Methylorubrum extorquens: one gene and its partner. The protein of the gene in region 1 interacts with the protein of each later gene in a pairwise test. Links are inferred from orthologs where the notes say so. Each region holds a gene or a part of one and is shown on either strand. Other genes may lie near its edges.

What was found.
Region 2: the proteins of J2W78_RS16020 (region 1) and ccmE interact in binary tests that used the Escherichia coli proteins (3 or more experiments, as listed by UniProt). The link is inferred for Methylorubrum extorquens from one-to-one orthologs.

Annotation. Positions count from the first base shown.
Region 1 is NZ_JALJXF010000001.1:3,375,076-3,389,866, reverse strand. Bases 5,275-8,106 are described here. They hold J2W78_RS16020 (heme ABC transporter permease), read left to right. Parts: upstream 5,275-6,203; coding sequence 6,204-7,010; downstream 7,011-8,106. Other genes in these bases: J2W78_RS16005 ((Fe-S)-binding protein), read left to right, coding at 7,937-8,106; J2W78_RS16010 (DsbE family thiol:disulfide interchange protein), read left to right, coding at 7,194-7,814; ccmD (heme exporter protein CcmD), read left to right, coding at 7,045-7,197; J2W78_RS16025 (transglutaminase-like domain-containing protein), read right to left, coding at 5,275-6,006. Also shown: flagellar biosynthetic protein FliR, read right to left, coding at 1-657; flagellar biosynthesis protein FliQ, read right to left, coding at 703-969; flagellar hook-basal body complex protein FliE, read right to left, coding at 1,219-1,542; flagellar basal body rod protein FlgC, read right to left, coding at 1,548-1,958; flagellar basal body rod protein FlgB, read right to left, coding at 1,994-2,410; J2W78_RS16035 (hypothetical protein), read left to right, coding at 2,741-3,964; J2W78_RS16030 (NAD(P)/FAD-dependent oxidoreductase), read left to right, coding at 4,070-5,164; more of J2W78_RS16025, read right to left, coding at 5,167-5,274; more of J2W78_RS16005, read left to right, coding at 8,107-8,680; J2W78_RS16000 (lactate utilization protein B), read left to right, coding at 8,677-10,251; J2W78_RS15990 (transglutaminase-like domain-containing protein), read left to right, coding at 10,943-11,803; rplM (50S ribosomal protein L13), read left to right, coding at 12,218-12,679; rpsI (30S ribosomal protein S9), read left to right, coding at 12,682-13,167; J2W78_RS15975 (DUF2293 domain-containing protein), read left to right, coding at 13,252-13,626; J2W78_RS15970 (TOBE domain-containing protein), read left to right, coding at 13,708-13,917; J2W78_RS15965 (aldose 1-epimerase family protein), read right to left, coding at 13,944-14,791. UniProt on the Escherichia coli protein: Required for the export of heme to the periplasm for the biogenesis of c-type cytochromes.
Region 2 is NZ_JALJXF010000001.1:4,613,331-4,628,287, forward strand. What follows is about bases 1,580-4,577. They hold ccmE (cytochrome c maturation protein CcmE), read left to right. Parts: upstream 1,580-2,822; coding sequence 2,823-3,332; downstream 3,333-4,577. Other genes in these bases: ccmI (c-type cytochrome biogenesis protein CcmI), read left to right, coding at 1,580-2,662; J2W78_RS21585 (heme lyase CcmF/NrfE family subunit), read left to right, coding at 3,379-4,577. Also shown: J2W78_RS21570 (ATP-binding protein), read left to right, coding at 1-956; more of ccmI, read left to right, coding at 1,106-1,579; more of J2W78_RS21585, read left to right, coding at 4,578-5,379; J2W78_RS21590 (cytochrome c-type biogenesis protein), read left to right, coding at 5,376-5,837; J2W78_RS21595 (DUF1007 family protein), read left to right, coding at 5,950-6,627; J2W78_RS21600 (nickel/cobalt transporter), read left to right, coding at 6,618-7,631; J2W78_RS21605 (hypothetical protein), read left to right, coding at 7,747-8,478; J2W78_RS21610 (histidine phosphatase family protein), read right to left, coding at 8,469-9,080; J2W78_RS21615 (marine proteobacterial sortase target protein), read left to right, coding at 9,325-11,511; J2W78_RS21620 (class GN sortase), read left to right, coding at 11,508-12,125; J2W78_RS21625 (helix-turn-helix domain-containing protein), read left to right, coding at 12,177-12,977; quaternary ammonium compound efflux SMR transporter SugE, read right to left, coding at 12,982-13,302; pbpC (penicillin-binding protein 1C), read right to left, coding at 13,443-14,957. UniProt on the Escherichia coli protein: Heme chaperone required for the biogenesis of c-type cytochromes. Transiently binds heme delivered by CcmC and transfers the heme to apo-cytochromes in a process facilitated by CcmF and CcmH.

The DNA of each region.
Region 1 (14,791 bases):
GAAGAACACCTGCAATTGCGGCATCAGCCGGGAGAGCACGCCGAGGCCGAGATTGAACAGGATGCCGAACACGATGAACGGCCCGGAGATCCGCACCGCCAGGGCGAAGCTGCGGCTGAACGCATCGAGGGCGAGCTTGGCCGCATCCGCCATCGCCGGTACGCCGCTCGGCGGCAGCAGGACGTAGCTGCGCCCGATCGCTTCGAGGGCGACGTGGTGCAGATCGGTCGCCAGGATGAGCGTGACGCCGAGCATCGCCAGGAAGTTGCCGATCGCCGCCTGCTGTCCGCCCATCGTCGGATCGACGGTCATGGCATAGGACAGGCCGAGCTGTTGCGAGATCACTACGCCCGCCGTCTGGAGCGCGGCGACGATCATGCGCACGCACAGACCCAGCATCAGCCCGATCAGGATCTCGCCGATCAGCAGCCCGATCAGGGAGGGGGCTGCCAGCGCCGCATTGCCCGTCGGCAGCATCGGGCGCACGGTCGGGAACAGCACCAGGGTCACGAGCAAGGCGAGGGCGAGCCGCAGGCGGCCCGCAATGAGCTGCTCGCCCAATCCCGGCATCAGCATCATCAGCGTGCCGACCCGGGCGAAGGTGATGAGGAAGGCCGCCGCGAGGCCGGGCAGCAGCAGGTCGAGCGGCGTGGTCATGCCGTCCCATCCTACACGCTTGGGCCGGCTGCCGCTGCCGCCGCATCATCCGCCCGCCGCGATCCGAGCAGCGATCCGGGCCATGTAGGCGGCCATGGCGTCGCCAATGAAGGGCAGCATCAGGAGCATCACGCCGAACACCGCGACGATCTTCGGCACGTAGATGAGCGTCTGCTCCTGAATTTGCGTCAGAGCCTGGAACAGCGAAACGATCAGGCCAACGACGAGGGCGACGATCATCATGGGACCCGCCACCTTCAGGAAGACGAAGATGCCGTCGCGGGCGATGTCGAGGATGGCGAGACCGGTCATGGGAGTTCGTCTTTAATCTGGGGGGGGCGTCGGCAGCATCCCCTCTCCCCGCTTGCGGGGAGAGGGCTTCGGCGACCTCGTCGTCGCCGAAGCAAGGCGGCAGCCGAGGGTGAGGGGGCGTTTCCATAGGAGCCTCTTGCTGAGGCGCCCCCTCACCCTCGCTCCCGCTTCGCCTCCGCTCCCGGCCCGCACAACGAGGTACAAGCCGGCCTCTCCCCGCGCGCGGGGAGAGGGGAAACCAGAACGGAATCAGATCGGCATCCGCATGATTTCTTCGTAGGCGGAGATCACGCGGTCGCGCACGGCGACGAGGGTCTGGAGGGCGGTTTCGCTCTCGGCCACCGCCGTCACTACGTCCACAACGTTGGCCTTGCCGGTGGCCGCCGAGAGGGCGGCGCGGTCGGCCTGCGCCCCGGATTGGGCGACGTTGTCGAGGCTCTGCTGCAGGAAGCCGGTGAAGCCGCTCGGTGCGGTCAGGCCCTGGGCCATGCCTTGGACGGGTTTGGCGGCACCGGGACGGGCGAGGCTTTGGGCGTTGCCGTAGGCACCGGCTGCGAAGGCGGAGGTCGTCATCGGGGCTACGCCTTCAGGATCTCGAGGGTGCGGGAGATCATCCGCCGGGTGGCGGTCACCATGTTGAGGTTGGCCTCGTAGGAGCGTTGGGCCTCGCGCATGTCCATGTTCTCGATCAGCCCGTTGACGTTGGGCAGGCGCACCTCGCCGCGGGCATCCGCCGCCGGGTTGCCGGGATCGTGCTTGGTGCGGAACGGCGTCGGATCGCGCCGCACCCGGCCGGCCTCGACGACGCTGGCGTTCAGTTCGTTGTCGAAGCGGCTGGTGAAGGTCGGGATCTTGCGCCGATAGGGATCGCCGCCCGCGGTCTGGGCGGTCGAATCGGCGTTGGCGATGTTCTCGGCGATGATGCGCATCCGGCCGGACTGCGCCTTCAAGCCCGAGGCGGCGATGCCGAGGCTCTTCAAGAAATCCATGACCGATCCCCGTTCAACGATGTCAGCGAGCGATGTCAGCGCTTGCCGACGGCGATTTTCAGGGCGTCGAGGCTCTTCTGGTAGAGCGAGGCGACGAGTTGGTAATCGGATTGATTGTCGCCGGCCTTCATCATCTCTTCCTCCAGGTTCACCCCGTTGCCGGAGGGGCGGACCTCGAAGCCTTTGAAGCGGCGCGGATCGGCGTTCGGTCCGGTGCTCGCCGTCATCCCGATATGCGTGGAATCGGTGCGGGCGATCCCGTCGCCGCCGACCGAGGCCCCGAGCGGCGTCGCGAGTTTCACCGAGGCCGCGGACGGCTCGGCGAGATCGCGCGGGCGAAAGCCCGGCATGTCGGCGTTGGCAACGTTCTCGGCGAGCAGTGCCTGGCGGGCCTGATGCCACTGCATCCGGGTGCGCAGCATGCCGAGCAGGGGCAGGTCGGTGAGCGACATGGTGCCTCGGGGTCGGCGCGGCTGGCGATGGATTTCGGAGAGCCACAGGTCCGAACCCGGCAGAATCTGCCGCTCACATGGTTAAAGAGCCGTTAACCGGGCAAAACCTGCCGGGTACCCGTGAGGCAACGTCGCCGCGGATGGTGGAATGGCCGCGGCCGGCGGCACCGAGTTGTTAACGGAGTGTCAACATACGTTGCCGGAGCGCTAAGCGGCGGCGATAATCGGGGCGTGTAATGCGTGGGGCCGAGATTGCGTCTCCCGCCGGCTTCGGTCACCGCCGGACGTCGCGCGGCGGCGTCGGAGCCCCGACTTAGAAAGACGCGGGTCTTGCAAGCGTTCTTCAGTTCCGAGGGCTCCTACGCCTTGCAGTTCCTGGTGATCTTCCTCGTCATCCTGGTGCTGTTCCTGATCGCGGCGCTGCTGTTCATGCGGCTGTCCGGGCGGGGGCTCACGCTGTCGGCGAGCGCGGGCCAGCGCGGACGCCAGCCGCGGCTCGGCATCGTTGACATCTACGAGCTCGACCGGCAGCGCCAACTCATCCTGCTGCGGCGGGACAACGTGGAGCACCTGCTGCTGGTCGGCGGCCCCAACGATGTGGTGATCGAGCGCCATATCCAGCGCGGCGCGGGCGCCCGCTACGCGCCGGACGGGAGCGTCCGGCCCGGCGGCGAGGCCGGCCTGAACGATCCCGCGCTGGAGCCGCGCACCGATCCCTTCCTCGATTCCCCGATGCCGCCGACCTTCGCCATGCCGGAGGTGGTCCCCTCGGCGGTGTCCGGTCCCCAGCCTGCCATCGACCGGGCACCGCCCCTCGATCCCGGCCTGTTCGAGCCTGAAGTCCTGCCGGCCGACGCCCCTGCGCGGCCGGTCTCGCCGGTCAGCCGGCTGATGCGGCGCACGGCGCCGCCGGTGGTCTCTCCCCGCCCCGAGGTCTCAACCGAGCGCCCCGCTCGGCCGGAATCCGCGGCAACCGAGCCGGTGCCGGAACCTGTGCCGGAGGCGCCGGTCATGGCCGGTCGCGGGCCGCGGTCGGTCGATCCGGCCGTTCTCTCGGACATGGCCCGGCAGCTTCAGGTGGCGCTGAAGCGGCCCTCATCCGCGGTTACGCCGCCGCCTCCGGCCTCGAAGCCGCCCGAGCCGGCGCCCGATCCAGTCGCTGCGGCGATGGCGGCTCCGCCGGCTGCCGCCGCACCGCCACCGCAGGCTGCACCGGCTCAGCCGGAGCCGCCTCCCGCCCCGGTCCCGGCGCGCCCCCGGCCCGAGCCAAAGCCCGCGGCGCCGGCCAAGCCCGTCGCACCCCCTCCGTTCGTGGCGCCGCCGAAGCCGGAGGCGGCAAAATCCGAACCTCTGAAGGCGGAGCCGCCAAGACCCGAGCCCGCAAGACCCGAGCCTTCAAGGCCTGAGCCGTCCAAGCCGGAACCGTCCAAGCCGGAACCGTCGAAGCCCGAACCGCCCGAGCCCACCGCCGGGGGTCAGAACCCCTTCTCGGTGGAGGAGATCGAAGCCGAGTTCGCCCGTCTCCTCGGGCGCCCGCTCGACAGCAAGAACTGAGACGAGCAAGCTGATCCGGGGCTTGGCCGAAGGCTTGTTTCTCCGGAGGCCGCCGACCCTTGTGACGGTGCGGCGGCCCGAACGTTCGTGAGGCAGGCCGCAGGCATGGAGGCGCTCGTCGTCGGGGCAGGGGTGGTGGGGCTGGCGATCGCGCGGGCCCTCGCGCAGCGCGGCGCGTCCGTGATCGTGGCGGAGGCGGCCGAGGCGATCGGCACTGGCGTGTCCGCCCGCAGTTCGGAGGTGATCCACGGCGGGATGTATTATCCCCCCGGCTCGCTGCGCGCCCGCCACTGCGTCGAAGGACGCCGCCGCGTCGTCGATTTCTGCGAGAGCCACGGCGTACCCTACCGAATCTGCGGCAAGCTGATCGTGGCGACGCATGAGGCGGAGTGTCCGGCGCTCGAAACGATCCTGTCCCGCGGCGTTGCGAACGGCGTTGAAGACCTGACCTGGCTCGAGCGCGCCGAGGCGGTCGCCCTCGAACCCGCTTTGTCCTGCGTCGCCGCGCTCCATTCCCCCGCCACCGGCATCATCGACAGCCACGCCCTGATGCTGGCGTTCCTCGGCGATCTCGAGGATGCAGGCGGCGTGCTGGCGTTGAATACCCCCATCGAAGCGGCTCGGCGCCGAGATGGGCGCTGGGAGGTCCGCTTCGGCGGCGAGGCGCCGGACGTCCTGAGGGTCGATTGTCTCATCAACGCCGCGGGCCTCGGCGCCCAGGCCCTCGCCCGCCGGATCGACGGGGTCGCGTCGGAGGATATCCCCCGGCAGGTTCTGGCCAAGGGCAGCTATTTTGGATGCAGCGGCCGGCCGGCGTTCACGCGGCTGATCTACCCGGCCCCGGTCGAGGGCGGCCTCGGGATCCACCTGACGCTGGATCTGGCCGGGCGCATGCGGTTCGGTCCCGATGTCGAATGGGTGGACGCGCTCGATTACGCAGTCGATCCGGGACGCGCCGACCGCTTCGAGGCGGCAATCCGGCGATACTGGCCCGGCCTGCCGGACGGGCGACTGATGCCGGATTATGCCGGCATCAGGCCGAAGCTCAGCGGTCCCGGCGAGCCGGCGGCAGATTTTCGCATCGACGGACCGGGCGAACACGGTCTGCCCGGCTTGGTTCAATTCTTCGGGATCGAGAGTCCGGGACTGACCTCCTCGCTCTCACTAGCGGAGGCGGTGGCCGATCAGGTGATGGCGTAGGGTTAGGCGGCCTGCATCAGATCGGTCTTTGTCCCGTCCGCAACTTCATCGGTGTGAACCGTGAAATTGATCAACCGCGCGGCGCCGAAGCTTGTGGAAATCGCGCAATCCGTCGCGTCGCGACCGCGCGCCATGACGATGCGTCCGATCCGCGGCGTGTTGTGGCGGGCATCGAAGGTGTACCAGCGACCGCCGAGATAGACCTCGAACCATGCCGAAAAGTCCATCGGATCGGCAACCGGCGGCACACCGATGTCGCCGAGATAGCCCGTGCAATAGCGCGCCGGAATGTTCATGCAACGGCAGAACGCGATGGCGAGATGTGCGAAATCGCGGCAGACGCCGACCTGCTGCTGATAGCCGTCGAAGGCCGAGCGTGTGGCATCCGCCTTCTGGTAGTCGAAACGGATGCGCTGGTGCACATAATCGACGATGGCCTGCACCCGCGCCCACCCTTCCGGCGTCTGGCCGAAGAGCGGCCATGCGATCCCGACCAGTTTATCGGTGTCGCAGTAGCGGCTCGCCATAAGGTAGAGCATGACCTCGTCGGGCAGGTCCTCCACCGGAATCTGGGCGGCCTCCGGCGCGGCCGCATCGGGCAGGCCCGTATCGGCGACCAAGAGGTCTGCCGAGATCGTAAGGCGGCCGGGCGGCGCGACGATTCGGGTACAGACGTTGCCGAACGAATCGAGCATCTGCCGCTGCGAAATCGGCGGATCGAAGACGATGGCCTCCGGGCTGCGCAGGTCGCCCTGGCGGGAGGGGTGGAGGCTGAGGAGCAGCGACATTGGCGTTGCAGCATCAGTCTCGAAGGTAATCTCGTAACCAGTCCTGATCAGCATGCGACAGCTCGTAACTTCGATCTTCAATCCCGAAAAATAAAGTTTGAGCGGGATTAATAATTAAGTCTCCGGACTATCACGCGTTCCAGTATCGCGCTGCACAAATGTTTCGCACCACGCCGACTCGAAAGGCAGGCACCGGGCGGGACGTCGGCGCGCATTGCCGCTGCAGCGCACTCGGCGGTATGGAGGCTTCCATGTGGACCGCTCTCTGGAACCGCCTCGCCCATCCGGGCCACTTCCTGCGCTGGTCGGGTGTGGCCTTGCCCTGGCTCGCAGCGGCTTCGGTCCTGCTCGTCGCCGCCGGGCTGTACCTGACGTTCTTCGTCGTGCCGCCCGACTACCAGCAGGGCGACACCGTCCGGATCATGTACGTCCACGTCCCGGCCGCGCTCCTCGGCATGGGCTTTTATGGCGCGATGACGCTCTCCGCGATCGGTACGATGGTCTGGCGCCATCCGCTCGCCGACGTGTCGCAGCGCGCCGCCGCGCCGATCGGTGCGGCCTTCACCCTGATCTGCCTTGTCACCGGCTCGCTCTGGGGCAAGCCGATGTGGGGCACCTACTGGGTCTGGGACGCGCGCCTGACCTCGATGCTGGTGCTGTTCCTGATCTATTGCGGCATCATCGCCCTGTGGCGGACCATCGAGGATCCGAGCCGGGCAGCGCGCGCGGTCTCCATCCTGACGCTGGTCGGCGCGGTGAACCTGCCGATCATCAAGTTCTCGGTGAACTGGTGGTCGACGCTGCATCAACCGGCCTCGATCCTGCGCATGGGCGGCTCGTCCATCGATTCCTCGATGCTCTACCCGCTGCTCGAGATGGTGCTGGCGATGACCCTGCTCGGCGTGACGCTGCACCTTCAGGCGATGCGCACCGAGATCTACCGCCGCCGGGTGCGCACCCTGCTGATCCGGCAGGCGGAGCGGCTCGATGCCGGCGTGCAGGACGCTGCACCGACGACCCGCGCCGCGACGACCCTTCCCGTGGGCCAAGCGATCTAAGTCGATCGATGGGACGATCACTCTGAGACCCGCCATGGAATTCGGACCTTACGCCCCCTTCATCGTCGGTTCCTATGGCTTCGCGGCCCTGGTGCTCGGCGCCCTGGCCCTCAACGGCTGGTGGGACGGGCGGGCGCAGCGCCGCGCGCTCGCCGAGCTGCAGGACGAGCGGGGAGGTCGCTCGTGAGCGCGCAGGCCCCGCAAGCGACCCCACCCGGCACCGGCGAACGCCCCCGCCGCTCGCTCCTCGCGCTGCTGCCGGTGCTGGTCTTCGCCATCTTGGCCGTCACCTTCCTGGTCCGGCTGCGCTCGGGCGCCGATCCTGCGGCGCTGCCCTCGGCGCTGATCGGCAAGCCGGTCCCCGCTTTCGCGCTGGAGCCTGTGCCGGGCCTTCAGGCCGCCGGCCGGCCGGTGCCCGGTTTGTCGAGTGCGGACCTCAAGGGGCAGGTGACCGTCCTCAACATCTTCGCTTCGTGGTGCGCCCCCTGCCAGATCGAGCATCCGATGCTGATGCGGCTCGCGCAGGAGCCCGGCCTTCGCCTCGTCGGCATCGACTACAAGGATCCGGGCGATGCCGGTCGGCGCTGGCTGGAGCGCAACGGTCTCCCCTTCGCGGCGGTCGGTAACGACGCGAGCGGCCGGGCGGGAATCGACCTCGGCGTCTACGGCGTACCGGAAACTTTCATCATCGGTCCCGACGGCCGGATCCGCGACAAGCTCGTCGGCATTCTGACGCCGGAAAATTACGCGAGCGTGCTGGAGCGCATCCGCGCCGCCGGACGGACTGCCCCCGTGACCAACTGACCAAGACAAGGGCGCGCGCTTGGAAACCGGGGGGCGGAGGCGTATGCAGCCCCTGTCCGCTTGAAACCGTTCCAAGGTGGTTAAGCGGTGCAACCGTCTGAAATCACCATCAGAAGAGCGCCATGCGGATCGGACTGTTCGTCCCCTGCTACGTCGATGCCTTCGAGCCCGAGGTCGGCATCGCCACGCTGGAACTGTTGGAGCGCTTCGGCCTGACGGTCGAATACCCTTACGATCAGACTTGCTGCGGCCAGCCGATGACCAATACCGGCTGTCATGGGGAGGCCGCCGCGACAGAGGCGCTGTTCGTCAGGAATTTTTCCGGGTTCGACTACGTCGTCGCACCGTCCGGCTCCTGCGTGCATCAGGTGCGCGAACACCTCACCGCCATCCCGCAGACCGACGAGGTCAAGCATGTGCGGGCCCGGACGTTCGAACTCGTCGAGTTCCTGCACGACGTGCTCAAGATCGAGGATCTTCCCTGGGCGGAGTTCCCGCACAAGGTTGCCTACCATTCGAACTGCAACGCGCTGCGCGGCATCGGCCATGCACGGCCGTCCGAGCTGAACCGGCCGTTCTTCTCCAAGCCGCTCAACCTTCTGAAGAAGGTGAAGGGGGTCGAGATCGTCGATCTGACCCGGCCCGACGAGTGCTGCGGTTTTGGCGGTACCTTCTCGGTGTTCGAGCCCGCGGTCTCGGCCAAGATGGGCTACGACAAGGTGACCGATCAGGCTCGCGCCGGCGCTGAATATGTGGTCTCGGCCGATTCTTCCTGCCTGATGCATCAGAAGGGCTGCGCCGAGCGCCTCGGCGTACCGCTGAAATACATCCACATCGCCCAGGTGCTGAACGGAGCCGCCGCATGAGCGCCGACGACCTGACCCCGCGCCAGACCGAGGATGTGCTCCACCCCGAGGTGCGCGCCCCCTCCGACGAGAGCGAGCGCGGGCCCGGCGGCGAGCGGCTCCAGCACGCGGAAGCCGCTTCCAAGCCGATCCGCGCCGACGCTCCCCGCGAGCCGCAACCGCGCGGCGCCAAGGTGCGCGGCAACCGGCCGATCGATCAGGCGGAGGCTGCCGAGCGCTTCCTCGCCGCGCCGATGCATCAGAAGGCTCATGACGAGCGCCTCTGGGACGTGCGCCGCAAGCGCGATGTCGCCGCCCACGGCATTCCCGAATGGGAAGAGCTTCGCGAGATCGCCTCGCAGATCAAGACGCACACGCTCACCCATCTCGACCACTACCTCGAACAGTTCGAGGCGGCTGCAAAGGCCAACGGCGTCCATGTCCACTGGGCCGAGGACGGGGCGGAGCACAACCGCATCGTCCTCGACATCCTGCGCAAGCATGGCGCCAAGTCGCTGGTGAAGTCGAAGTCGATGCTGACCGAGGAGTGCGGCTTCCGTCACTTCATGGCGGCCCACGACATCGACGTGATCGAGACCGATCTCGGCGAGCGCATCCAGCAGCTCGATGACGAGGAGCCGAGCCACGTCGTGATGCCGGCGGTTCACAAGACCCGCCTTGATGTCGCCGAGGTGTTCGCCCGGACGCTCGGCACCGATCCCGACAACGACGACGCCCACTACCTCGCCGAGAGCCAGCGCGAGACGACGCGCCCGCTGATCCTCAAGGCCGATGCCGGCCTCACCGGCTGCAACTTCGCCATCGCCGAGACCGGCACGGTGGTCACCTGCACCAACGAGGGCAATGCCGACCTCTCCGGCAACGTGCCGCCCTTGCAGATCCACTCCATCGGCATCGAGAAGATCATCCCGCGGGTCGAACATCTCGGCGTGTTCATCCGTCTGCTGTCGCGCTCGGCCCTCGGCTCGCCGATCACCCAATACACCTCGCATTTCCGCGGGCCGCGGCCGGGCACCGAGATGCACATGGTGCTGGTCGATAACGGCCGCTCCGAGCGGCTGGCGATGGAGGAGTTCTGGACCTCGCTCAAATGCATCCGCTGCGGCGCCTGTATGAACACCTGCCCGGTCTACCGGCGCAGCGGTGGCCTCTCCTACGGCGCCACCTATTCCGGGCCGATCGGGCTCATCATCGATCCGACCTTCAACAAGCGGAAATACTCGACCCTGCCGTTCTCCTCGACCATGAACGGCTCCTGCACCAACGTCTGCCCGGTGAAGATCAACATCCACGAGCAGATCTTCGCGTGGCGCAAGGTGCTGGCCGAGGAACACCAGATCCCGCTGCTGAAGCAGGGCATGATGAAGGCAGCGGGCGCCGTGCTGAGCCGTCCGGCCGCGTACCGCGCCGCGATCCAGACCGCCGATTCGGCCCTGCGCGTCCTGCCGCGCTTTGCCGTCTACAACCCGGCCAACACCTGGGGGAAGAAGCGCGAGATGCCCCATGCGCCGCGCCAGAGCTTCCACGCGTGGTACCGCCAGAACCGGATGAAGACGGGGGGCGACGCGTGAGCGCCCGCGAGGCCATCCTCGGCCGGCTCAAGGCCAACCGCCCGGCCGGCTCGTTTCCGTTGCCCGACGTGCCGACCTTCGCACCCCTGGTGGGGGACGATCTCGTCGCCGAGTTCGCCGAGCGTCTGGGCAGGATGGGCGGGCGTGTCGAGCGTGCGGGCAGCCCGTCCGATCCCTTCGCCCCGGTGCGGTCGCGCCTGGACGGGGCGGCGGTGATCGCCTCCGCCGTGCCGGAGTTCTCAGGGAACCGCGACCTCGCCGCTGTCGCTGGGCCGACCGAGGTCAACGATGTCGACGTGGCGGTGGTACGGGCCCGCTTCGGCGTCGCCGAGACCGGCTCGGTGTTGTTTACGCAAGACGACCTGATCGTGAACGCGGTCGCCTATCTCGCCCAGCACCTGATCGTGCTGCTCGACCCCGCCGACATCCTCGTGAACATCCAGGCCGCCTACAAGCGTCCGGACTTCGGACAGGCGGCCTATGCCGTGCTCCATACCGGCCCATCCGCCACCGCCGACATCGAGGGCGTGCTGATTCACGGGGCGCAAGGCGTGCGCTCGCTGACCGTGCTTCTGCTGCAGCGCAAAAAAAACAAGCAGACTGAAAGCGGAGCCGAACGGACCTCTGCGCGTTTGCGGCAAAACGCCTCGCTCGATCGGGGCGTCTTCTTGGAAAGTTCGGAGCCGTCCCCGTGCGATTCAAGCTCGGTTGCAGTCTTGCCTACGAGGTCAAGGCGCCTACCACCTTCATCTTCAACGTCGAAGTCGCGAAGCTGAAAAGCCTCGAAATCGCCAGCGAAAGCCTGACCCTGGCGCCGGACCCGGCACGGCGCGTCTACGTCACGCCGGACCTCAAGAACCGCTATCTCGGCGTCAACGTGCAGCCCGGACCGTTCTCGCTCGAGTACAATGCCGAGGTGGAACTGACCGTCGTGCGGGCCGACCCGGCGACGATCTCCGAGACGCCCGTCTCCGAACTCCCCCTCGACATCCTCCCCTTCCTCCTGCCGAGCCGCTTCGTCTCGTCGGACCGGCTCGCCGCCTTCGCCCAGGCCGAGTTCGGCGGCCTTCCGAAGGGCCATCAACGGGTCAATGCGATCTGCAACTGGATCCACGACAACATCGCCTACCGGCGCGGCGCGAGCGATGGCGAGACCACGGCCGACGAGAGCCTGCTGATGCGCGCCGGCGTGTGCCGCGACTTCGCCCATCTCGGCACCGCCTTCTGCCGCGGCCTCGGCATCCCGGCCCGGTTCGTGAGCTGCTATGCCTACGGCCTCGTGCCGGGCGACTTCCACGCCGTGTTCGAGGCCTATCTCGAAGGGCGCTGGTGGCTGTTCGACGCAACGCGCCAAGCCCATCTCGACGGTCTCGTGCGCATCGGGATCGGACGGGATGCGGCCGAAATCGCCTTCTCCACGCCCTACGGTGACATGCAGCCGACCGGTATGGAGATCCGCATCGATCGCGCCGACGGAGGTCCGGAGCCGATGGAGCGTACGGTCGAGGCGATTTCGACGGAGGAGCCGGCTCCGCATGCCGGCGCGGCCTGAACGAAACGCCTCATCATCGACGGCTTACCCGGCGAATCCGGTCGGCCGAGCGCGGTATGAAATTTATTTCGTGTGAGGCGGATTAAACGGCATTATCGATCGTCAAACATATGTTCCAGGCAAGCCTGGACGAATCTCCAAACTCCGCCCGCCCGGCTTCGTCCGCGGCGGGCTTTTTCGTTCTCGGCCGGGCGTCGACTGGCGAGTTGCGAAAGCCGTCACGGCAAACGACATGAGGTATCTTGATACCACAGCTGCAAAAGCCTTCTAGGGATTGCGTTTTTCTCCGCAGGGCGCTCACCGTCTGCCTTGACGCGAACACCGAATCCCCCTAGTGACCCGGCTGTACGCCGCTGCGTCCTCACCCGACGCGGCGGCGCCTTATTTCCAACGTCACCGGCACGGGAATCGGCCATGAAGACCACTTCGCTGAAGCCCGCCGACGTCGACAAGAAGTGGGTCGTGATCGACGCCGAGGGCCTCGTCGTGGGCCGTCTCGCTTCGATCGTGGCGATGCGTCTGCGCGGCAAGCATAAGCCCGCCTACACGCCCCACGTCGATTGCGGCGACCACGTCATCGTCATCAATGCGGACAAGGTGAAGTTCACCGGCCGCAAGTACGACCAGAAGGTCTACTACCACCACACGGGCTATCCGGGCGGCATCAAGGAGCGCTCGGCCAAGTTCATCCTCGAGGGCCGGTTCCCCGAGCGCGTGGTCGAGAAGGCCGTCGAGCGCATGCTGCCGCGCGGCCCGCTCTTCCGCCAGATCCTCGGCCACCTGCGCGTCTACAAGGGTGCCGCGCATCCCCACGAGGCCCAGCAGCCGCAGGCGCTCGACGTCGGCTCCCTCAACCGTAAGAACGTGAGCGCTTGATCATGGCGACCCTTCAGTCTCTCGCCGACCTCAATCGGGCGAACACCCAGACGAGCAACCCCGAGAACGAGGCGCCCGTCCACGTTCAGAAGCTGGACGCTCAGGGCCGCGCCTACGCGACCGGCAAGCGTAAGGACGCGGTCGCCCGCGTCTGGATCAAGCCCGGCAACGGCACCGTGGTCGTCAACGGCCGTCCGGTCGAGACCTACTTCGCCCGTCCCGTGCTGCGCATGATTCTGCGCCAGCCGCTGGAGATCGTGTCCCGTGTCGATCAGTACGACATCACCGTCACGGTGAAGGGTGGCGGTCTCTCCGGTCAGGCTGGCGCCGTGCGCCACGGGCTTTCCAAGGCTCTGACCTACTACGAGCCGGAGCTGCGCTCCTCGCTCAAGCGCGAAGGCTTCCTGACCCGCGACCCGCGCGTCGTCGAGCGCAAGAAGTACGGTCGCAAGAAGGCTCGCCGCAGCTTCCAGTTCTCGAAGCGTTAATCGCTCGATATCCAGCGCGAAAAAGAGGGTGGGGCCGCGAGGCTCCGCCCTTTTTCGTTTTCGGGACCAATGGGGGGCCGTCGCATGAAGAGGGCAGGGAGACCGAACCGTCCGAGCGATGCAGTGCCGCCAACGGATCGCCGCGCCGTCCTGACCGAGGCCTTGACCCGTCTCGCGCCGCGTCTTCCGGATTTCGAGGCGGAGGCGGTACTGGACCGGGCGTTGCGCAGCCCCGGTCTACGCGGTGCTGTGCCGGAAACCGCAGCGTGGCTCGCCCTGACGGCGTTCACCCGGCACACTTTCACCGAATACGACGACCTCCTCGACGAGGGCTACGACCATGATAGCGCCCGCCACTTCGTTCTCGACGACATGAACGCGAGGCTGGCCGAATGGGGTTGCCGTCGCCGCGTCTCCGACGAGGCTGACCCCGGCGAGAACGGCTTACCCGAAGCGTGAGGGGAGAGCGGATGGTCTCCGCTTGCCGGCCGGCTGCCGCTGGGGCAGGGAGGGCCATCTCAACAGCGGAGACACCCGTCGATGAAGCTCAGCGCGCGCAACGTCCTCAAGGGCAAGGTCGTGTCGGTCGAGAAGGGCTCGACCACGGCCCATGTGAAGATCGAGATCGCCAACGGTCAGGTCATCACCTCGGCCATCACCAACGAGTCGGTCGATTCGCTCGGGCTCAAGGTCGGCGGCGAAGCCTATGCCGTGATCAAGAGTTCCGACGTCATCATCGCCGTCGACTGAGCCGAGTCGGGGTCGACCTTACAGGCTCACCCCTCGATCGCCAGTGCGATCCCGTGCCGGGCGGTTGCGCCCGGCGCCAGCAGGCGCTGCGAATCGCGGTCCTCCAAGGCGCCTTCGAAGCCGGCCCAGTCGGCGTGTCCGGTCCAGGCTTCAAGCGACAGGAATGGCGCCGTCGGCTTGGTCCAGACCGCGAGATGGGGAAAGTCTTCCATCCGCATGGCGATGGCTCGCCCGCTCGGCGACACGAAGCGCATCGCCCGGCTCCGCGCGTTGAGGAAGACCAGGGCCTCGGTGAACAACTCCGGATCGAGGTCGAGGCGGGCGCCGTCCAGGGTCAGTTCCCGCTCGCTACGCACCAGCAGCCCGCCCGCGCCGACCTCCGGGACGAACGGTCGCTCCGCCTCCTCGAACAGAACCGCGTAGCCGCCATCGGCGCGACGCTCGCCCCCGGCGAAAGGCCAGGGAAAGGCGGGGTGGAAGCCGAGGCCATAGGGCAGGGCGGTCTCGCCCGGATTTTCGACCCGGATATCGAAGGCCAGCGTCTTGGCTGCGATGCGAGCGTCGATCGTCAGCTGGAACGGGAAGGGGTACTGCGCCCGCGTGGCCTCGCTGTCGGTCAGCCGCAGGGAAACCGCGTCCGCGCTTTGGCTGACGACCGCGAAAGGAAGATCGCGGGCAAAGCCGTGCTGGGCCATCGGGTAGCGCCGGCCATCCACCTGAACGCTGCCGTCGGCTGACGCACCGACGACGGGAAAGAGCCAGGGCGCATGCCGGTTCCAGTGTTCCGGATCGCCATTCCACAGATATTCGCGGCCTTCGACCTGCCAGGAGACCGGCTCGGCGCCGTGCAGCGCGATCCTTGCCGTACTGCCGT
Region 2 (14,957 bases), 1.2 Mb from region 1 along the record:
ACGGGCGCTACACCGTGCGGGTGGCCGGGCCGGCGGATGAGATCGTCAACGACGTCGAGCGCTTCCGCTTCTCGCTGTTCATGACCTTCGGCCTGCTCGGCTTCTCGCTTGCGGCCACCGCGCTGCTGCAGATCCGCTTCGGCCTCGCGCCGTTGCGCAAGCTGCGCACGGCGCTCGGCTCGATCCGCCGGGGCGAGGCCGACCGGATCGACGGCGAGTATCCGCGCGACATCGCCCCGCTGGCGGGTGAGATCAACCTGCTCATCGAGACCAACCGCGAGATCCTGGAGCGCGCCCGCACTCAGGTCGGCAACCTCGCCCACGCGCTGAAGACCCCGCTCTCGATCATCGTCAACGAGGCCGGCGGCAGCGAGGCCCCGCCGGAGCTGTCGGAAAAGATCCGCGAGCAGGCGGCGGTGATGCGCGATCAGGTGAACTACCACCTCGACCGGGCGCGGGCCGCCGCGCTCGCCGGCACCCTCGGCACCTCGACGGAGGTCGAGCCGGCGCTGGCCGGCTTGGTCCGCACCTTCGGCAAGATCTACCGCGACAAGGACATCGCCTACGAGGTCCACGTCCCGCCGGGCCTGCGCTTCCGCGGCGAGAAGCAGGATTTCGAGGAGATGATCGGCAACCTCGTCGACAACGCCTCGAAATGGGCCACGGGCCGGGTCTCGATCTCCGCCGCGCCGACGGCCGAGCACGACTATCCCCACCTCCTCGTGGCGGTGGAGGATGACGGGCCGGGCTTGCCGGAGGAGGATCGCGCGGCGGTGCTCAAGCGCGGCCGCCGCCTCGACGAGACCAAGCCGGGCTCCGGCCTCGGCCTGTCGATCGTGGCGGATCTCGCCACGCTCTACCGCGGCCGCTTTCGCCTCGAGGCGGCTTCCCTCGGCGGCCTGCGCGCGGTGATCGAGGTGCCGGGCGACGCCCCCGCGGGGGGCGGACAACGCTGAGTGGTGGCGGCCTTCGCGAAGGTTACGCATCGGCACGTCTGTGCTATGGCCCTGCTTCGCTCGCGCGTGACGACGTGTCACTTCGGGGCGATGTCGTGCGGGCCCCGCTCGGGCTCTACACGGGGCCGAGCTTAAAAACTTTGGGTCTGATGACGGCGATCTGGTTCATCCTGGCGGCCATGACCGGCGCAGCCGTGTTCGCGCTGCTTTGGCCGATGTCGCGCCGCCGCCGGCACGGGGTCGGGCCGGAGGCGGAGGGCGGCAACGGGCTCGCCACCGAGACCGGCTTCTACGAGGATCAACTCGCCGAGATCGAGCGCGATCTCGGCCGCGGCCTCATCGCCCCGGCGGAGGCCGAGGCAGCGCGCGCCGAGGCCGCACGCCGGTTGCTGCGAGCGAGCCGCGAGGAGCAGGCGGACGGGTCGGGGCCTGCGCCGATCGCCGAGCCGCATCTGCGCCAGCGCCGGGCGGCCTCCGCCTTCGCGCTCTCGACGATCCCCCTCGTCGCGCTCGTCGTCTACGGCCTCTACGGCTCGCCGAACCTCCCCTCGCAGACCGACGCCGACCGCAAGGCGACGCGGGCCGGCGCGCAGGATCTGATGACCGCCATCGGCCAGATCGAGGCACGGCTCGCCAACCACCCGGACGACGTCCGCGGCTGGAGCGTGCTCGGCCCCGTCTACATGCGGCTGGGTCGGTTCGACGACGCGGCCCGCGCCTACGCGGCGCTGGTCCGCCTCAAGGGCGAGGACGCCCAGGCTCTGTCCGATTGGGGCGAGGCCCTGGTCGCGGCCGCCGACGGCACGGTCTCGCCGGAGGCGCGCAAGGTGCTGGGCCGGGCGCTCGCCGCCGACCCGAAGGCGGCCAAGCCCCAGTTCTATCTCGCCCGCGGCGACGAGCAGTCCGGCGACGTAGCCGGCGCCGTGCGGCGGCTGGAAGCGATGGCGGCCTCCGCCCCCGCGGACGCACCCTGGCTGCCGACGGTGCGCGAGAACCTCGCCCGGCTGAAGGGTGAGACCATGGCCGCGCCGAAGGCCGGAGGAGAAGCCGGGGAGGGCGTCAAGGACGCCGCCAAGGAAGGCGCGATGTCCGAGGCGCCGGTGGCCGGGCCGGGCGGCAACATCCAGGCTCTGCCCCCCTCGGAGCGGATCGACGCGATTCGCGGCATGGTCGAGGGGCTGGAGCGGCGCTTGGCCAAGCAGGGCGGCAGCGCCGACGAGTGGCTGCGCCTCGTGCGCTCCCACGCGGTGCTCGGCGAGCGCGACAAGGCGCTCGATGCGCTGGAGCGCGGGCGCAAGGCGTTTCCCGACGATAAGGAGGCGCAGGCGCGTTTCGATGCGCAGGCCCACGAACTCGGCCTCGCCGGGGCCGGGGCACCCCCGCCGAAGGCAGAGAACGGCGAAAAGTCCGGCGAGAAGAATGCGGCGGAGCCCGACGCCGCCACCGCGATCCGAGCGATGCCGCCGGCCGAGCGCGAGGCGGCGATCCGCGGTATGGTCGCGAGCCTCGACCGGCGGCTCGCCGCCAAGGGCGGCAGCGCCGACGAGTGGATGCGGCTCGTGCGCTCCTACGGCGTGATCGGCGATCGGGCCGCCGCAGCCCGGGCCCTCGACCGGGCCAGGATGGCGCTCGCCGCCAACCCGAACGCCGTGGAACGCCTCGATGCGCTCGGCAAGGAACTCGGTCTGACACCGGCTCAACCGTAGCGGAAGGCCGCCCCTGACAATCGGTCCCGCCCGTTCAACCTTGACCCCGCGGGCGGGCGGGCCGAAACCGGTCTCTTGATCCTCAGCAGACGTCGGACCACCATCAGGCCTTCAAGCCTGAAGGAACGAGAAGAAGCCGACGAACCGGGACGGAACCGTCGTGACCCGCAAGAGCCGCCGCCTGATCCTCATCGCCGCCTGCGGCGCCGTGCTGGCCCTGGCGCTCGGGCTGATCCTGTCGGCGATGAGCGGCTCGATCGTGTTCTTCCGCTCCCCCGCCGATGTGGCGGCGCAGGGTGTGGCGCCGGGCACCCGCTTCCGCCTCGGCGGCCTCGTCAAGGACGGCTCGGTGAAGCGCGGGCCCGATCAGAACGTCGAATTCGCGGTGACGGACACCAACGCCACGGTTCCCGTACAGTATCGCGGCCTGCTGCCGGACCTGTTCCGCGAGGGCCAGGGCATCGTCGCCGAGGGCACGCTCGATGTCGGCGGCGTGTTCCGGGCCGACACGGTGCTGGCCAAGCACGACGAGAATTACATGCCCCGCGAGGTCGCCGACGCCCTGAAGGCGCAGGGACGCTGGCAGGAAGGCGGGGGCAAGGAAGCCCCCAAGGACGCGGCGAAGCCCGAGACGGCCGACGCCACCCTGGGCCAGCGCAGCGAGCGGTGAAAGATTCCATGACCGTCCGGACCGAAACCGCGCGAGGGAACTGCCGGTGATCGTCGAAATCGGCCATTACGCGCTGGCGCTCGCGCTGGCGCTCTCCCTGGTGCAGGCGGTGATGCCCGCTTGGGCCGCCCGCTCGGGCGACGGGGCGTTGCGCGAGGTGGCGGGGCCCGCCGCGCTCGGCACCTTCGCCTGCATCCTGTTCGCCTTCTGCGCGCTGACCTACGCGCACGTGACGTCGGACTTCTCGGTCCAGAACGTCGTCGAGAACTCGCACACCGCCAAGCCCTTGATCTACAAGATCTCCGGCGTCTGGGGGAACCACGAGGGCTCGATGCTCCTCTGGGTGCTGATCCTCGCTTTGTTCGGCGCCTGGGTCGCCACCGCCAAGACCTCCGTGCCACCGGTGCTGCGCACCAACGCGCTGATGGTTCAGGCGAGCATTACCTTCGTGTTCGTGCTGTTCATCATCACGACCTCGAATCCCTTCGCCCGCGTCGCGCCGGCGCCGCTGGAGGGCAACGACCTCAACCCGCTGCTGCAGGATTTCGGCCTCGCGATCCATCCGCCGCTGCTCTATCTCGGCTATGTCGGCTTCTCGGTGACCTTCGCCTTCGCCGTCGCCGCCTTGATCGAGGGGCGCATCGATGCCGTCTGGGCGCGGGCGGTGCGGCCCTGGGCCCTGATCGCCTGGAGCTTCCTGACGCTTGGCATCGCCATGGGCTCGTACTGGGCCTATTACGAACTCGGCTGGGGCGGCTGGTGGTTCTGGGATCCGGTCGAGAACGCCTCGCTGATGCCCTGGATCGCCGGCACGGCGCTGTTGCACTCCATCGTCGTCATGGAAAAGCGCGACGCGCTCAAGGTCTGGACGGTCCTGCTCGCCATCCTCACCTTCTCGCTCTCGCTGGTCGGCACCTTCATCGTCCGCTCGGGGCTGCTCACCTCGGTGCACAGCTTCGCTTCCGATCCGAGCCGCGGCGTGTTCATCCTCGCGATCCTCGCGCTGTTCATCGGCGGCGCGCTGACCCTGTTCGCGTGGCGGGCGCCGAGCTTGCGCCAGGGCGGCCTGTTCGCGCCGATCTCCCGCGAGGGCGCTCTGGTGATGAACAACCTGTTCCTCGTCGCCGCCTGCGCCACGGTGTTCGTCGGCACGCTCTACCCGCTGCTGCTGGAGATGCTGACGGGCGAGAAGATCTCGGTCGGCCCGCCCTTCTTCAACTGGACCTTCATCCCGCTAGCGCTGCCGCTCCTCGTGATCGTGCCGTTCGGGCAGGCGCTGGCATGGAAGCGGGGGGATGCCGCCGCCGCCGCGCAGCGCCTGCTCGCCGCCTTCGCGGTGGCCCTCGTCGTCGCGCTCGGCGCGGCGGCTCTGGCCTGGGGCGGCCCGGTCATGGCACCGGTCGGCCTGGGCTTCGGCGCCTACCTCATCATCGGGTCGGTCCTTGAGATCTGGGCGCGCGCTCGCGGCTATGGCCACAACCGGACGCGCGATCTTGGCACCACTTGGCGCCGGGCGATCGGCCTGCCGCGCTCGGCCTGGGGCACGGCTCTGGCCCATGCCGGCGTCGGCGTCGTCGTGCTCGGCATCGCCGGGCAGGGTTGGGCGACGGAGGGGCTGGCCACGATCCGGCCGGGCGGCCAGGTCGCCTCCGGCCCCTACGTCGCCACCCTCGACCGTGTCGGCCCGACCAAGGGCGAGAACTACGAGGAGACCACCGCCTTCCTGACGCTGCGCAACCGCGCGGGCGACTACGTGGGCACGACCGAGACCGGAAAGCGCTTCTACCCGTCCCGCCGGATGACGGTGACCGAATCCGGCCTGAAGACGGTCGGCGTCAGCCAGATCTACGCCAGCCTCGGCGAGGTGATGCCCGACGGCTCGATCGGCATGCGTCTCTACTACAAGCCGCTGGTGCTGCTGATCTGGATCGGTTCGCTCATCATGGCGGCCGGCGGCGGCCTCTCGCTCACCGACCGGCGCATGCGCGTCGGCGCCCCCGTCAAGGCGCGCGCCAAGCTGCCGCCCGCCGCGGTGCCCGCCGAATGACCCACCTCCGCTCCACGATCGCCGCGCTCGGCTTGAGCCTCGCCGCGCTCCCTGCCCTCGCGGTGCAGCCGAACGAGGTGCTGAAGGATCCCGCCATGGAGGCGCGGGCGCGGCACATCTCGGAGGGCCTGCGCTGCCTCGTCTGCCAGAACCAGTCGATCGACGATTCCGACGCGCCGCTCGCCAAGGATCTGCGCGTGCTGGTGCGCGAGCGGCTCAAGGAGGGCGACAGCAACGGTCAGGTCATCGATTACGTCGTGGCCCGCTACGGCGAGTTCGTGCTGCTGCGCCCCGTCTTCGGTTGGCATACGCTGCTGCTGTGGCTGAGCCCGCTGCTCGCGGTGGGTCTCGGCGCCTTCGGTATCTGGCGTCTGTCGCGCCGCCGCCCGCCGACACGGGTAGCGGGTCTGTCCAAGGCGGAGGAAGCCGAGGTCGAGGCGCTGCTCAAGCGGCCGTAAGCGCAAGGGGGTCGGCAGAGGCGCCCCGGCGCCCTGCTTTCGCCCGATCGGGCGGGCAGGATCCGGCCCATCGTCGTCACCGCCGACCTGCCGCGAGCCTCCCCCGAGCGCCATGCCGATCGCCGCCTCTCTCCGATATCGCGCCCTCGCCGCCGCGCTCGGCCTCGTCGCCAGCCTCGCGACCGTGAGCTCGGCCTGGGCCCACCCCCATGTCTGGATCACGGCCAAGGCCGAACTCTCCTACGAGGCGGGCCGCGTCACCGGCATCCGTCATGCCTGGACCTTCGATCCCGAATACACCGCCTTCCTGACGCAGGGGCTGGACGCCAACGGCGATGGCAAGGTCTCGCCCGAGGAGCTTCAGGGCTCGGCCACGGAGCATGCAGGCAACCTCGCCGAGTTCGCCTACTTCACGAAGCTCAAGGTGGCCGGCAAGGAGCAAGGCTTCGCCGAGCCGCAGGAGGCGCGCATGGCGATGGAGGGCGGCCGGCTCACCCTGAGCTTCCTGCTGCCGCTGAAGACTCCCGCCGTGCAGGGCAAGGGCGTCGCGGCGGTCGAGGTCTACGATCCGACCTACTTCATCGCCTTCAGCCTCGCCGACGGGGCCGACGCGATGCGCCTCGCCGGTGCCGCCCCCGGCTGCAGCATGACCGTGACGCGGGCGAAGAACACCGAACCGACGGTGGCCTCCGCCGGCCAGTCGATGACCGAGGCGATGTTCGAGGCACTGACCGCCGCCTCGAATTACGGCGAGCAGTTCGCCAACCGGGCCATCGTCGCATGTCCCTGACCGCCGCCCTGCGCCCCGCGGGTCTGGCGGGCGGGCGGTGGCCGCTGCGGCTGGCACTCGCTGCCGGGGCGGTCGTGGCGGCTGGCGCTCTCCTCGCCGGTATCGCCTGGGCGCTCGGCCCCGTCGCCGCGCCGCCGCCGCGCTCGCCCTTCGGCATCGGCTTCCGCGAAGCCGCGCCCGCGACGACCGGGCTCGGCGGCTGGCTGCTCGCGGTGCAGTCCAATTTCTCCAGCAACCTTCGCGCGGCCGTGACGGCGCTGAAGGCCGGCGGCCCCTGGATGCCGCTGATCGTGATGGGCTTTGCCTACGGCGTGTTCCACGCCGCCGGGCCAGGCCACGGCAAGGCGGTGATCGCCGGCTACATCGTGGCGGGCGAGCGCACGCTGCGGCGCGGCTTCGCCCTGAGCGCTGCCGCAGCCCTGCTCCAGGCTTGTGTCGCCATCGCCATCGTGCTCGTCGGCGTCCTCGTCCTCAACACGACCGCTGCCGGGATGACGCGGGCCGGCACCCTGATCGAGACCGTGAGCTTTGCCCTCGTGGCGGCGCTCGGCGCCGCGGTGACGTGGCGTAAGGCCGGGCGGCTCGCCGGCCTCGCCACCGATGCGCCGCCCGAGGCGTGCGGCCCCGGCTGCGGCCATACCCACCTGACCGATGCCGCCGCCCTCGACCGGCTCGGCGGCTGGCGCGAACGGGCCGGCGTGGTGCTCGCCGCGGGCTCGCGCCCCTGCGCCGGGGCGGTGCTGATCCTCGTGTTCTGCGCTGCGCAAGGCCTGCTCGCCGCCGGCATCGCCGCGACCTTCGCCATGGCGTTCGGCACCGCGCTCACCACCGGAGCGCTCGCAAGCCTTGCGGTGTTCGCCAAGGCCCTGGCGCTGCGGCTTGCGGGCGGGCGTGGGCAGGCTGGCGCGCTGGCGGTCGGCGGGCTCGAATTGCTGGCCGGGGCTTTTGTGCTGGTGCTCGGGCTCGCCATGCTGTCGGGTGTAGCCTCCGGCCTGGGTGGCTAAAGCATCGTCCCGAAAGGTGGCCGCCGGCTTTCGGGAAAAGACGATGCTTTTGACAGCCCTCTCGCCAAGGCCCACGCAGCCGTGCAAGCTTCTCCCGGATCGGGAGGAGCCCTGCTTGAGCGAACACCACGCCCTCGACGTCTTCGCGCCCCTCCTCAACTGGCGGCTCCTGAAGGGCTCGCACGCCTTCCCCGGACCGGACGGGGGCACCTGCATCAACGAGGCGGCGATGGTCGCGGCGGGGCTGCCCTACCGGGCGATCACCGCGAGCGACCAGTGTCCGCCGTGCTTCTCGCGCCCGCTTGCGGCCTACGCGCTCGGTCTCAACGACGCCATGCCGGAGGCCGCGCGGCAGGGGCTGATGGCGTTCGTGCTGCGGCTCTCCGGCTCGGCGGATGCGCCTGCGGTCGAGGCTGCCCGCACCACCTTCCTGGCGCTCGAGAGCGCCCGCCGCATCCTGCCGCCGCTCCTTGATGCAGCCGGATTGCCGGCGCTCGCCGCACGCTGCGAGACGGCCTCCGATGCGGGGGCGGCCATGGTCGTGCTCCGCACCGCCGAGATGCAGGGCGGTGCGCTGTCTTACGCCGCCGCCGGCCGCCACGCCTGGATCGTGGGTGCGCGCGCCTCCGCCGTGTCGCGCACCGCCACGGCGGCGTTGCGCGCCTTCGACGACCCGCGCAGCGCCGCCGAGGTGGCGGAGGGGGCGGCCCCCTTCGCGGAGGGGACGTGGCGGGCCGCGCTCGGCCTCCTCGACGCGGCGCTTCGGATCGGCCGGCAGGCGCCGGAAATCGACCTGATGTCCGCGCATGCGCGTCTGGAAGCGGCGCGGGCCAGCGTTCAGCCGTAGGCGCGCGGGCGCGGCTCCGCCGTGAGGTCGACGTCGAGCGCCTCGCAGTTGGCGAGCCAGCGCCCGGTCAGGTGGTAGAAGAAGGTGCAGTGGCCGACGACCGCGATGGTCCGCTCCGGCCGCGCCCGCAGCCAGTCGCGAAACCCAGAGACGCGCTGGTCGAACAGCATCCGCGGCTCGACGTGCCAGCCCTCGGGCCCGGCCTCGCCGTCCGCGTACCACCACGTCTCGGGAAGATGGCCGACTTGGAAGGCCGGAAATTCCTGCGCCAGCACCGAGGCCGCCCGGCCGATGTCGCAACTGCTCTCCTGGCATTCGCGGTGGAGCACCTCCACCAGCACGTCGGGCCCGGCCGGGTGATCGGAGAAGATCCCGGCAGTGGTCTGGAGCGCCCGGGTCAGCGGCGAGGTGACGACGAGTTCGAAGGGGATACCGCGCAGCGCCATCCGGGCCGCGGCAACCTGCGCGTGGCCGCGCTCGGACAGGCGCGCATCGATGTGGCCGGGGTCGCGCCCCGTCGCCTCGTGATGCGCGTTGAAGGTCGATTCGCCGTGGCGGATGCAGACGATGCGGGTGGCGGAGGGCGGGGTCGAGCGGGACATCGCCCCGATGTAGGCGGATCCCGCGCCGCGGGAAGCGGCCGTGACGCCGCGCCCGATCTTCCGCACCGATCCGGACGAAGCGTCACAGTAAGCGGCGAATGGCGCCGCTTTCCGGACATCGCGCGCCGCCCGGGTGCGGAGCGGGGCCGAAGGTGGGCGAAGCGTCCCGTGGCAGCGCGGCACCCACTGGAGGAGCCTTGGCAGGAACCGGCCGCCGCGCCGGCATCCGCCGATGGAGGCTTCCATGCTCTCGCTTCCCCACTCCCCGCTGCCACACTCGCCGCTCGCGCACCCGGCTCCCGGCCTGACGCGCAACCTGCTGCTCGGGCCGCTGATCGCCCTGTTGCTCGCGCTCGTTGCCGGCATTGCGCCGGCAAGGGCACAGGATTCGAGGGCACAGGACGGCAGCGGCACGCTGTTGCTGCGCTTCGAGGGCGGGGCGCCCGTCGAGGCGCCCCGCCTGAAGGCGGATGCCGCGATCACCGTAAGCGGCCCGACGGCGCGGGCGACGATCACCCAGGCCTTCCGCAACACGACCACTGAATGGGTCGAGGGCACCTACCTGTTCCCGCTGCCGGAGGATGCGGCGGTTGATACGATGAAGCTCGTGGTCGGCGACCGGGTCATCGTCGCCGACATCCGCGAGCGCGAGGCGGCGCGGCGCGTCTACGAGGCAGCGAAGGCCGAGGGCAAGGCCGCCGCGCTCACCGAGCAGCAGCGTCCCAACCTATTCACCAATGCGGTCGCCAATATCGGCCCCGGCGAGACCGTGCTGGTGCAGATCGAGTACCAGCAGCCGGTGCGGTCCTCCGCCGGCACCTACGCCCTGCGCCTGCCGACCGTCGTCGCCCCGCGCTACAGCCCCGCGCCCCCGGCGGTGACCTCCGTCGTCGAGCGGGCCCCCGCCGCCGATCCCGTTCCGGATCGCGAAACGATCGCGGCCCCGGTGCTCGACCCGGCCCGCCACGCGCCGATCAACCCGCTGACGCTCACCATCGCTCTCAAGGCCGGCTTTGCCCTGGGCCAAGTGCGCAGCGCGACCCACGCAATCCGCGTCGAGGAAGTGTCCGGAAACGAGCGCCGCATCACGCTCGCCGACGGCGCCACCGCCACCGACCGCGATTTCGAGCTGACCTGGACCGCCGCCCCCGGCGAGGCGCCCTCGGTCGGCCTGTTCCGCGAGCGGGTCGCGGGGGCTGAGGCGGTGCTCGCCGTGGTGACCCCGCCGGAGACCGCGAGCCCGGCCGCAACCGTCCCTCGCGACGTGGTGTTCGTCATCGATAATTCCGGCTCCATGGGCGGCGCCTCGATGCGCCAGGCCAAGGCGGGCCTGCTGATCGGCCTCGACCGGCTGGGCGCAAATGACCGCTTCAACGTGATCCGCTTCGATCACAGCTTCGACACGCTGTTCCCGGATCTGGTGGCCGCCGACGCGCACCATCTGGCGCGCGCCAAAAGCTTCGTGGCGGGACTCCAGGCGAGCGGCGGCACGGAGATGCTGGCGCCGCTCCAGGCCGCCTTGCGGGACGCGACGCCGGAGGAGACGGCGCGCCTGCGCCAGGTCGTGTTCCTCACCGACGGCGCCATCGGCAACGAGGCGCAGATCTTCTCGGCCATCGCGACGGAGCGCGGGCGCTCGCGGCTGTTCATGGTCGGCATCGGCTCGGCCCCGAACGGCTACCTGATGCGCCACGCCGCCGAACTCGGGCAGGGCAGCTTCACCCAGATCGACACGCCCGATCAGGTGACCGAGCGGATGCGCGCCCTGTTGGTGAAGCTGGAGAGTCCCGCCGTCACCGACCTGACCGCGACCTTCTCCGAGCCCGGCATCGACGTGACGCCGGCCCGCCTGCCCGACCTGTACCGGGGCGAGCCGCTCACCCTCTCGGCCCGGATGGGGCAGGCCCGCGGCACCCTGACCCTCACCGGCCGGATCGGCGGCCAACCCTGGCAGACGCTTCTGCACCTCGATGCGGCGCAGGAGGGAACCGGCATCGGCAAGCTCTGGGCGCGTGCGAAGATCGCCGAGGCCGAGACCGCGCGGCTGACCGGCGGGCTCTCGCCGGAGGCGGCCGACGCGGCGATCCTGCGGCTGGCTCTCGACCACGGGCTGACGACCCGCCTGACCTCGCTCGTGGCGGTGGACGCTACCCCGCGCCGGCCGGCCGGGATGCGCCTTGCCAGCACCGAACTGCCGCTTAACCTGCCGGCCGGCTGGGACTTCGAGACGGTGTTCGGCACGCAGGACGAGGCTCCGCAGCTTCCCCCGCCGCCGCGCCAGCGCCGCGCCGCGGCCTCGGCCACGCAGATGGCCGCCGCGCAGGCGGTGGCGCTGCCGCAGACCGCCACGGATTTCGAGATCCGCGCATGGCTCGGGGCGCTGCTGCTGGCGCTCGGTCTCCTCCTCTCCCGCCGCCGGCTCGCAGCGTGAGCGGGTGCGCACAACAGGGCGCCGCACCGTGGTGCTCGGGCCGGAGGGGCCTCGCCGCCCTTCCGGCCTTCCTGCTCGTCGCGGCCGGCTTGGTTCTGCTGGCGCAGGCGGCCTGGATTCCGGCCAAGGCCGCCCTGGCGCAGGTGCTGCTGGAGCGCGCCTTCGCCCGCACCCTGGCCGAGGGCGTGGCCGTCCCTCCCTGGCCCTGGGCCGATACGGTGCCGGTCGCCCGCATCGGCTTCCCGCGGCTCGGCGAGCATTACGTGGTGCTCGCCGGTTCGAGCGGGCAGGCGCTGGCCTTCGGGCCCGGCCATGTCGAGAGCACGCCGGAGGCGGGCGAACCGGGAACGGCGGTCTATGCCGCCCACCGCGACACCCAGTTCCGTAGTCTCGGACGGCTCTCCATCGGTGATCTCATCGAAGTGGTGCGCCGCGATCGCGTCAGCGTCCGCTTCCGCGTCACCGGGAAACGGGTCGTGCGCTGGGACGCATCCGGCCTCGATCCGGCCGCGCCGGGCCGCCGCCTCGTGCTCGCCACCTGCTGGCCGCTCGACGCGGTGACGCCGGGGCCGGAGCGCTTGCTGGTGGAGGCGGATGCGGTCACCGAGCCTTGACGCCTCCCTCACCTGTGCGGTTCTGTGCGGATCCGTCCGGAACCGCACGCCATGTCGCTGATCGAGGCCGATCACCCCGAGACCGAACTGCCCGACGGGCAGAGCCGCGCCATCGCGGACGCCGTGCGTGAGGCGCTGGCCCGCCGCCGCATGTCCCGGCAGGCGCTCGCGGACGCGGCCCGCATCAGCATCTCGACCCTCGAGAAGGCGCTGTCGGGCCGCCGGCCCTTCACCCTGGCGACCACGCTGCGCCTGGAGGAGGCGCTGGGCCTTCCCCTAAGGGTGCAAACCACCGTGCTGCCCCTCGCGATTGCGGAGAAGGCGCGCCACGCGCCGGAGGAGTTCGGCTCCTACACCCGCGAGGCGGTGGCCTTCCTGACCGGGCGCTACCTGACGCTGCGCCCCTCCTTCGGGCAGGCGGGGGCGATCTTCGCCTACCGCACCGAGATCGCTTGGGACGCCGACAGCGCCCGGCTCGTCTTCCGCGAGGCCGAGCGGCTCGACGCGCCGTTCGCGCAATCCGGCACCGTCTCGGTGCCGAACCAATCGGGCCAGATCTACCTCGTCACCAACTTCCAGGGGCAGTACCGCCTCGCCGTGCTCGGACGCCCGACGATCCAGGGCGAGATGTTCGGCATCCTGACGACCCTGTTCTCCGGCCGCGGCACCCAGCTCACCCCGGCCGCGGCCCCGCTCGCCCTGGTGCCGGAGCGCGGGGCGCTGGCGGAGGGTGCGCAGTACGGGCGCATCACCACCGGGATGGCCTGCGAGCCGGCCTACCGGCGCATCCTCGACCGGGTGCGCGAGGATGTGTTCGCGGTGTTTCCGGGGTGCGGGGAGGGAGCGGCCTGAAGCGTCAGGCCGTGCTCGATAGCTTCATCAGCACGAGGCCGCCGACGATCAGCAGCGCCGCCACGATGCGGGTGGCGTTCATCGCCTCGCCGAGAAAGGCGATGCCGACGATGAAGGCGCCGACGGCACCGATGCCTGTCCAGATCGTGTAGGCGGTGCCGAGCGGCAGGCTGCGCATCGCCCAGGCGAGGCAACCGAAGCTCAAGGCCATGGTCACGAGGGTGATGACGCTGGGCCAGAGGCGCGAGAACCCCTCCGACTGCTTCATCGAGAAGGCCCAGACGACCTCCAGCAAACCGGCAACGACAAGAACGATCCAGGCCACGGCAACCTCATGGGGCGCATGAGCCGGGCCGTCCCGGACTTGGGCCCCTGGATGGGGGAGGACGTTGCCTCGCAGACGCTTCACCTAAAGCGGAGGCTGGAAGAGTCACGTGTGAGGCCGCACCAAAAAAACGCCAGTCGCTATTCCAGCCGTACCACCACGCTGTCGCTGGCGCCCGCCGCATCCATCACCGAAATCCGGGCGAAGCCTGCCCCCTCCGGGCTCCATTCCGACTGCCGGCGCATCGCCTCCGCGACCGGCAGGCCATCGACCATCCAGGTCAGCGGCGGCTGGCCGCCCAGGGCTTTGAGGGCGAGGCGGGCCTGCGCGCCCTCACTCAAACCAAGATCGACCCGGGCGCCGTCCGGCGGGTAGGCGATCTTGAGGGGCACGCCGAGCGTCGCGGCGAAAGTTTTTGGGGCATCCCGGCGGATGTGGCGCAGGGGCGGGGGCAGGGCCATGGTCGCGACGACCAGCGCGTCGCGGGGCCGGGGGAGGGCCTCCGGCTCGCCGCCGAACCGGGCGAAGGCATCGAACAGGATCGGCGCGGCTTGGGCACGCCCGACGAGCCCCGGCACCGAGGCGCCGTCCGGGCGGCCGATCCAGACGGCGATCGTCACGCGGGCATCGAACCCCACCGCCCAGGCGTCGCGGTAGCCGTAGGAGGTGCCGGTCTTGAAGCTGATCCGGCCGGGCAGGGCGTTCTCCGGGGGCGGAGCGCCGCGCAGGGTGTCGGCGACGTACCAGGCCGCCACCGGGTCGGCGATGCGCCGCTCCGGCTCGGGCGCGGCGGCGGGACCGTCGAGGCGCCGGACCAGCGCCGGCACGCTGCCCCCTCGGGCGAGCCCCGCATAGAGCCGGGCGAGGTCGGTGAGCGTGATGCCGAGGCCGCCGAGCGCCACGGGCAGGCCCGGCGCCGTGTCGCGCGGTAGCAGGATCGTCGCGCCGGCGCCCCGCAGCCGCGCGATGAAGCGGGCGGCGCCGACCGCCTCCAGAAGCTCGACCGCGGGCAGGTTCAGCGATTGCTGGAGTGCGACCCGCGCCGTCACCGTGCCGCGATACCCCATGTCGAAGTTTTCCGGGGCGTAGCTCGCGGCAAAGCGCGCCGGGCGGTCGTCGAGCAGCGTTTCCGGGTGGGCGAGCCCGTCCTCGAAGGCGAGCGCGTAGATGAACGGCTTCAAGGCCGAGCCCGGCGAGCGCACTGCCTGCGTGGCATCGACGGCACCCGCGCGGGCAGCGTTGAGGTAGCCGGCGCTGCCGACATGGGCGAGCACCGCGCCGGTGCGGTTGTCGAGGGCGAGGATCGCGGCGGAGAGCGCCGGGCCGGCGGCAGTCGCGCGCTCGGTCGCCAGTGCCTCGAGGCTCGCCTGAAGGCGCGCGTCGAGCGTCAGATGCTGCACCCGCGCTGACCCGTCGGCGGCATGCGCCTGCTCGGCGGCATGGGCCGCGAGCATCGGGAATTGTTTGCGGAGTGCCGGCACCGGCTCGGCCTTGGCGGCCTGCGCTTCGTCGGCGGTCAGCACGCCGCGCTCGGCGGCGATGTCGAGCACCCGGTCGCGGGCGCGCCGGGCGTTGGCGGCGAAGCGGTCGGGCCGGCGCGCCTCCGGCGCCTGCGGCAGGGCGACGAGGAGCGCGCTCTCGGCAAACGACAGCCG